DNA from 2 places in the Paenarthrobacter sp. PAE-2 genome. Region 1 is predicted to be linked to the other one. Evidence: riboswitches for the same ligand, from Rfam matches in the RefSeq annotation. Region 1 holds a riboswitch; the other holds the start of a gene.

What was found. Region 1 has a riboswitch for cyclic di-AMP ahead of OCL88_RS15645 (NlpC/P60 family protein). Riboswitches for the same ligand answer to the same signal wherever they lie in the genome.
Region 2: it holds a riboswitch for cyclic di-AMP, as region 1 does, so the genes downstream of both, OCL88_RS13775 (hypothetical protein) here and OCL88_RS15645 (NlpC/P60 family protein) in region 1, are expected to answer to the same signal.

Annotation. Positions count from the first base shown of each region.
Region 1 is NZ_JAPDNV010000028.1:35,880-39,282, forward strand. Features, by position in the region: gene OCL88_RS15635 (NCS2 family permease) at 1-425, opposite strand, end outside; gene OCL88_RS15640 (copper resistance protein CopC) at 539-1,177, shown strand; cyclic di-AMP (ydaO/yuaA leader) riboswitch at 1,357-1,519, shown strand; gene OCL88_RS15645 (NlpC/P60 family protein) at 1,523-2,311, shown strand; gene OCL88_RS15650 (FAD-dependent monooxygenase) at 2,464-3,072, opposite strand.
Region 2 is NZ_JAPDNV010000021.1:45,104-48,506, reverse strand. Features, by position in the region: gene OCL88_RS13780 (winged helix-turn-helix domain-containing protein) at 1-669, opposite strand, end outside; cyclic di-AMP (ydaO/yuaA leader) riboswitch at 1,445-1,598, shown strand; gene OCL88_RS13775 (hypothetical protein) at 1,604-2,443, shown strand; gene OCL88_RS13770 (pyridoxal phosphate-dependent decarboxylase family protein) at 2,540-3,403, opposite strand, start outside.

The DNA of each region.
Region 1 (3,403 bases):
AGCGCCTCGGGGACGGCCTTGAAGACGGCGGTCCGGAATCCGGTGAGGACGAGGATCAGCATGGTCAGGCCGGAGAGGACCACCAGACCCATCATGTCCGGCCATGTCAGGCCCGGGTGCGAGGCAACAGTGACGGCCACAAACGCGTTGACGCCCAGGCCCGTGGCTACGGCAAAGGGATGCTTGGCCCAGGCACCCATGAGGATGGTCAGGATGCCTGCCACGAAGGCCGTGGTGGCGGCGACGGCCGTGAAGCCCAGCGATGCCCCGCTCGAGTCAGCCCCCGACAGGATGAGGGGGTTCAGGACCACGATGTAGCTCATGGCAAAGAAGGTCGCGAAGCCGCCACGGATTTCCCGCGAATATGTGGATCCACGTTCGGAGATCTTGAAGTAGCGGTCGATTGCAGAACCCTGTTTAAGCATGGATGTCTCCGGGGATCGTGTGAGTGTGCTCTCAAATCCTATGCCCGCCCGTGCGGGGAGACCTGACGATTCGCCTAGTCTGTAAGGAAGCCAACATTAGGAGAAACCGCCCCATGCGCACCATCCGACCGCTCCTGGCCGCCGTCGTTGCTGCCCTCGCCTTCGCCTCGGCGCTGCTTTCCGGGGCCGCCCCGGCATCGGCGCACGACGTCGCAGAATCCACGAGTCCGGCCAGCGGAGCCACGGTGGCGGAAGTTCCGGCGTCGGTCTCCGTCACGTTCAATAACCGGCCACTGGCTATTGGTTCGGGCATGTCGGTGACAGCGGGCGGGGAGAACTGGGCGGACGGCGCCGTGCAAATCATCGACAACCAGGCGGTCCAAAAACTGCGCCCCGGCGCTCCGGCGGGCCAGTACACGGTGGTTTGGCGCGTCGTCAGCTCCGATTCGCACCCCATCGAAGGCACCTTTACGTTCACGGCAACAGCAGGAAGCACGACGTCGGAGGGGGCCACCGCGGGAGCCTCGCCGTCCGCGTCGGGCCAGGCAGGTTCGGGCACGGTTCCGAGTGCGGGAACTGCGGCCCCCGGAACCCCCGTCAGCGAACCGGCTCCGGACGCCTCCCAGCCGTTCCCGTGGAGCATCGTGGCGTTTGCTGCATTAGCTGTTGCGCTCGTTATTTTCCTGGCCGTTACGGCCCGTCGGAAATTGGCTGCCTCCAATGATGCCGAGGGCGATAAATCCGCGGAATGACGGGGTTTTCTACATACCTGCGAAAATCTCGAAAGGGTTACTGCGACACGCTCGACGCGCACTTCTCGTTACTTAAATGTGACTTTGCCGTGATCATCGCGTACGGTAGTACCTGTGCCCGATCCGCATTCGGTGCACTTCCGGCCTGATTGCCTAGCTCTGCCGCAGGTCGGAATCCGTTCGCAGACATACCTACGGCAGAGACGGGGAACCCATTTTAGGCCGCCATTGAGCGCGCCTTGGGGTGAAGCCACGAAGCTTCCGCTGAACAGCGGTCGATAGTGGCCGGGTGACTCCCATCCGAATCCGACAGCTAACCTCGCAGGCATCGGGAGAGGCTTTTTCATGTCTTCACGCATTCTTCGCGGCCGTCGTAAGGCGGACAGCGTACGCCCCAATCCGTTCATCTCCATCTCCAAGGCAGTTGCCAGCAACGCTTCAGGCGCTGGCCGCCAGGCAGCCGTCATCGCTGCAGCTTCGGGTCTTGTCCTGACCGGTTCCATTGCTGCACACGCTGCCGAAACTCCGGCACAGGCTCCGGTCCAGCGGGACTCCAGCCCCGCCACGGTTGCTGAAACCGTTGCCGAAACCCCCAACAAGGTTGTCACTGCCGCAGCAACGGCCACAGTCAACTTCGAGCGTCCCGCTGTTGCTTCCGTAGCAGCACCGGTCATCGAAAAGCCGGCCCCTGTTGTTGAGGCTCCCAAGAAGGCAGCAGCCAAGGCTGCTGCAGCTCCTGCCGCTACCGCCACGGTTGCTGCTTCGGCACCTGCCGCTGCTGCTCCCGCAGCACCTGCCCCGGCACCCGCTGTTGGCGGCGTCAACGCAGCAATGGTTGCCTCGGCTTACGCCCAGATCGGTGTCATGCAGGACTGCACCGCCATGGTCGAAAAGGCCCTCGGCTCCGCAGGTATCCCGGTGGGCGACCTTGCACCCATGCAGTTCATGAACTACGGCAAGGTTGTCAGCGATCCCCAGCCCGGTGACATGATTGTCCAGTCCGGCCACGTTGCCATCTACATCGGCAATGGCCAGGCCATCTCCGGTGGCATCAACGGTAACCAGACCGGCATCCACCCGATCAGCTGGCTGACCGCAACCGGCCCGCTCACGTACGTCCGCGCCGGCGCATAAGCCTTACGCTTCACAAAAAGGCCGGCACCCCCGGAGGCTTTGTCCTCCCGGGGTGCCGGCCTTTTTGGTTTAAAGCTTTTTGGTCTAAGGCCACTGCTTCAAGGGCCCTGTTTCAGGGCTGCCTTGGTGGCGCTGTTGGGGTTGGCCCGGACTTAGGCGATCGCGAGGCCGGGCGCTGCGGGAAGTGCCACCTTCGAAGAGATGGCCTGTCCCACCGCCTTGGCCTGGCGGAGGACTTCCTTGGGGGTTGGCGTGATGAGTTCTCCCACTCCCACCAGATGCATGCCCACCGCGCGCATGGCGGCCACGAGGTTCTGACCAACGGCAATGCCCAGCTCGGCCAGCATTTTGCGCAGCTGGCTCTGTGCGCAACGCGTCACCACAACGTGGTCGGCAAGAAGAATGCCGTGGGCTGTGTGGACGGCCCACTGCCGAGGGGTTGCGAGGGGAGTTTCCGCAGCCGCGAGCAGGTCCAGCCGGACCGCCTTGGTGGTGTTGCGTACATCCAGGTGGTGACTGGCCGCGTAGTTCCGCAGGTGGCGGAGGATCTGGTTCCGTTCCAGCATGGAAGCGGGATCGGCAACCTCGCAACGTTGCAGCATGCCGGTATGCACGGAAGGACCCGTCTGCGCGAGTGGGCCGAAGCCGTCCACCACGATCGAACCCACGCCGTACCGGCTGAGTTCGCTGGCCACGGCGAGGCCTGAGAGTCCGGCTCCGATCACCACCGTGGTGGTTCGCTCCGTGGCGGAATCAGGCATGAGTGACACTGCGTGGTTCCTCCTTGACGTACGTGCCCAAAGGCAGAATTGGACGCTTCCGGTTCCCCAAACGGTCGCAAATAAATGGCCGGTATGTGTTCTGGAACACTCTCTCCGGCCATTCGGTGACTCGAACACTACAGAACTTTTGGGGCGTTGGGTAGCCTTCCTGACAGCGTGTTATTACTTCTTCCCGGAGCGCCCCGGGAGGGCCTTGAAACCGAGCCCGGACCGTTATGCAGATAGCGGAAAAGCCGCCTTGATTCGCTATAAGCAAACGAGAATAGTTGGCATTGGACGAGGAAGTCCCGTGGCTTCCTCGTTCACGGAC
Region 2 (3,403 bases), on a different contig from region 1:
CACCGTGCGGGTGCCGTTCTCCACGAGGTAGTTGAGGAGTTCGAATTCCTTGAATGTCAGGTTCAGCGATTCGCCGTCGAGGTGGACTTCGCGGCGGGCGAGGTCGATGAGTACACCGGACGGGCGCGCTTCCTGCTGGGGCGCCGGACGTGCGGCTTCGGTGCGCTGGCGTGCGGCGACGGTGGGGTCACCGAACGTGGAACGTACGACGTCGAGCGCGGACCCGGGTGCGCTGGCGGGAGCAACGGCGACGGCGGCATAGCTTTCCGCGCCGGTCACGAGCGACTGGGCGTAAGCACGGATTTCCTGGGCCAGCTTGGCAATGGAGGTCCCGGCAGCAGCTGCGGTCTCTTCGTCAATGCCCATGTAGAGCACGAATCCGCGGGCTACGTTGTCGTTGGCCACGGGCCGGAGACGCTCGGACTGGGCCACCACCGGAGTGGGTGCCGTCATGGCTGCGGGCTCGGTAGCGGCAGGCACGGCGCGCAACTGTCCGTAGGAGTTCGGGTTGTAGCCCTGGGGAACGTAGCCCGGAGCCTGCTGGGCAGCAGCCTGGGCACCGGGTGCGTAACCGGGGCGGTTACCGAAACCGGGGCGGAGGCCGGCGTTGGAAGCGGCCTTGTTGGCGTTACGGACGGAGATGTGGACGTATCCGGATGCAACTGACATGGAGTGCTTACCTCAAAAGTGAATAGCCGTCATCGCGGCTTCGAATGCTGGTGTCCCCGCAATGAGTTTGGGGAGGGGCGCCCAACGGTGGGCTAGGGGGCGAATGCCTGAAACTTTTCTGGGGTGGGAAGTTAGGCTTGCATTCGACAACAGCGGGACTCGTCGCCAGCGGGTGTGCTGGAGAAGATTGCTGCGGCTGCAGGTGCTGTTGAGTTCTTGTTCACATTGGAAGTGTGCAACGTAACAATGGCAACACGCAAGTAACAAAGGGCGGAAACGTCCACATTCTGAGATAAGCGCGAGTATTGTGCCGCAAATCACAATTCAGCGGATTGCAAAAATGAATGCGGTTTTGTTCGGTCAAGGGCAGAAATAATGCGTTCTGACTGAACTTTCTTCGATCAATGGGACATGATGCCCCTCTGGATTCCCGCGAGCGCCCGACCAGCGGAATCTCACGATCTGAAACGGATGCTGTCCAATCGAAGCGGACGCCAAGCTCGTTATTCAGGCTTCCAATCTGCTAGAAGGCTTCGACTGCCACCTGCGAACCCCTGGGCAGCTCAGTGCCCCGATGATCGCGGCGCCGTGGCACATCCTGACCCGCACTTCCTTAGGGCACATCCCAAGCGCGGCGAATCCGGCAAGGCGACGCACCGGCGTCGTGATCTCTGTTACCTAAATGTGACTTTCGCTTGAACCTCCTGTACCGTCGAACGAGTGGGTCGCCCCAACATTGGCCCGCACCCGGGATGCGCCGAGCTCTGCCACTTCCCGGAGTTCCGTTCTGATTTCGAGGCAGAGACGGGGGACCCAGAGTCTCCGGGCCAGGCATTGCGCCGGCCCTTGGGGTGAAGCCGCAGCTACACGCGCGGCCGGATGACCTCATCCGAACCCGACAGCTAACTCCGCAGGCGCTGAGAGGTAATCACGCATGTCTGAATTCAAGGATCAGTCGCGCCATGAGGCGCGTCACCGTGACGAGAACAACGCTCACCTGACCAAGTCGCAGAATGTCCTGAAGAACGCTGCCCGCCAGGGCAGGACCGGCCACCGCATGTCGGTAGCAGCCGGCGTCGTCGCAGCCGCGCTGGGCGTTGCATCGCTCGGGCAGGCCGCAAACGCCGCGTTCAACCTTCCGGAGATGAGCCAGGCAGCACAGACCCAGGCTTCGGTCCAGGTGGACCCGCAGACCCGCGAGAACGCTGCCGCTGAGGCCGCTGCCCAGGCTGAGGCCGCCAAGCGCGCCGCTGCTGAAAAGGCCGCAGCTGCCAAGGCCGCCGCCGAAAAGGCTGCTGCGGAGAAGGCTGCCGCCGAAAAGGCTGCAGCTGACAAGGCCGCCGCCGAGCAGGCTGCTGCTGCCCAGGCTGCCGCTGAGAAGGCTGCAGCCGACGCCGCCGCCAAGGCCGCTGCGGACAAGGCTGCTGCAGAAGCTGCTGCCGCCGCTGCCGCCCCCAAGGCCGTTGACGATCCTGCCGCTGCGAAGGCCTACGCTGCCAGCATCCTGGCCAACTACGGCTGGGGTCCGGGTGAAATGACCGCCCTGAACACGCTGTGGGAAAAGGAATCGAACTGGCGCACCACTGCCACCAACGCTTCCAGCGGTGCTTACGGCATTGTCCAGTCGTTGCCGGCCGGCAAGATGGCTTCCGCCGGTGCTGACTGGCAGACCAACTACCAGACCCAGATCAAGTGGGGCCTGAACTACATCAAGGAACGCTACGGTTCGCCGTCGGCAGCCCTGGCATTCCACCTGGCCAACAACTGGTACTAAACCCGGACGTTGCCTGAGAAGCCGCTCCCGTTGCCCCCACACGCACCAGTACCTACTGGAGCGGATGGCGGAAACGGGGGCGGCTTTGGCGTTTAACTAGGCTTCGGGTTCCTGCTCCACCGCAGCGCGTACGGCTGCGATGGACGCCGCCACATCCGCGTCGTCCGTGGACCAGTTGCTGACGGAGATCCGCAGGATATCCCGGCCCTGCCAGGAAGACCCTGACATCCATACGGCGCCTTCTGCCATGAGCCGCTGGGTGATCCTGCGCGTACGTTCGTCGCTCCCGAAAGTCACCGAGACTTGCGTGAACACCACGTCATTGAGCACTTCCACCCCGGGGATCGAGGATAGGCCGTCAGCGAGCGCCCGCGCGTTCTCGGCCAGCCGCTCCACCATGTCGATGACACCGTTCCGGCCCAATTGGCGCAGGGCAGCCCACACCGGAATACCGCGGGCGCGGCGGGACATCTCCGGAACTTTCTCGAAAGGATCCCCCGGCCCGGCATCCGTCGCTATCAGGTAACTCGTATGAACGCTGAAGGCCCGCCTCATGGCTTCGGGGCGGGCCACGATTGCCAGACCGCAATCGTAAGGAACGTTGAGTGTCTTATGGGCATCGGTGGCCCAGGAATCGGCGAGCTCCACACCTGCCAAGCGTTCCCGCAGTTTGGGACTCGCAGCCGCCCATAAACCAAAGGCGCCGTCCACGTGGACCCACGCACCACGGTCGCGGGCCACGGCGATGGAGTCAGCCATGGGATCGAAGGCACCCGAGTGCAGGTTGCCCGCCTGGAGGCATACGATCGCCGGGCCGGGTTGCTCTCCCATGGCGTCCTCCAGCGCGTCGGGCAGGATCCTGCCTTCCCTGTCTGCGTCCACGGGAACGCACGACCCCAAGCCCAGATACCTCAAAGCGAGGTCAACCGCAGCGTGCCGCTCCCGCCCAGCAAACACCGT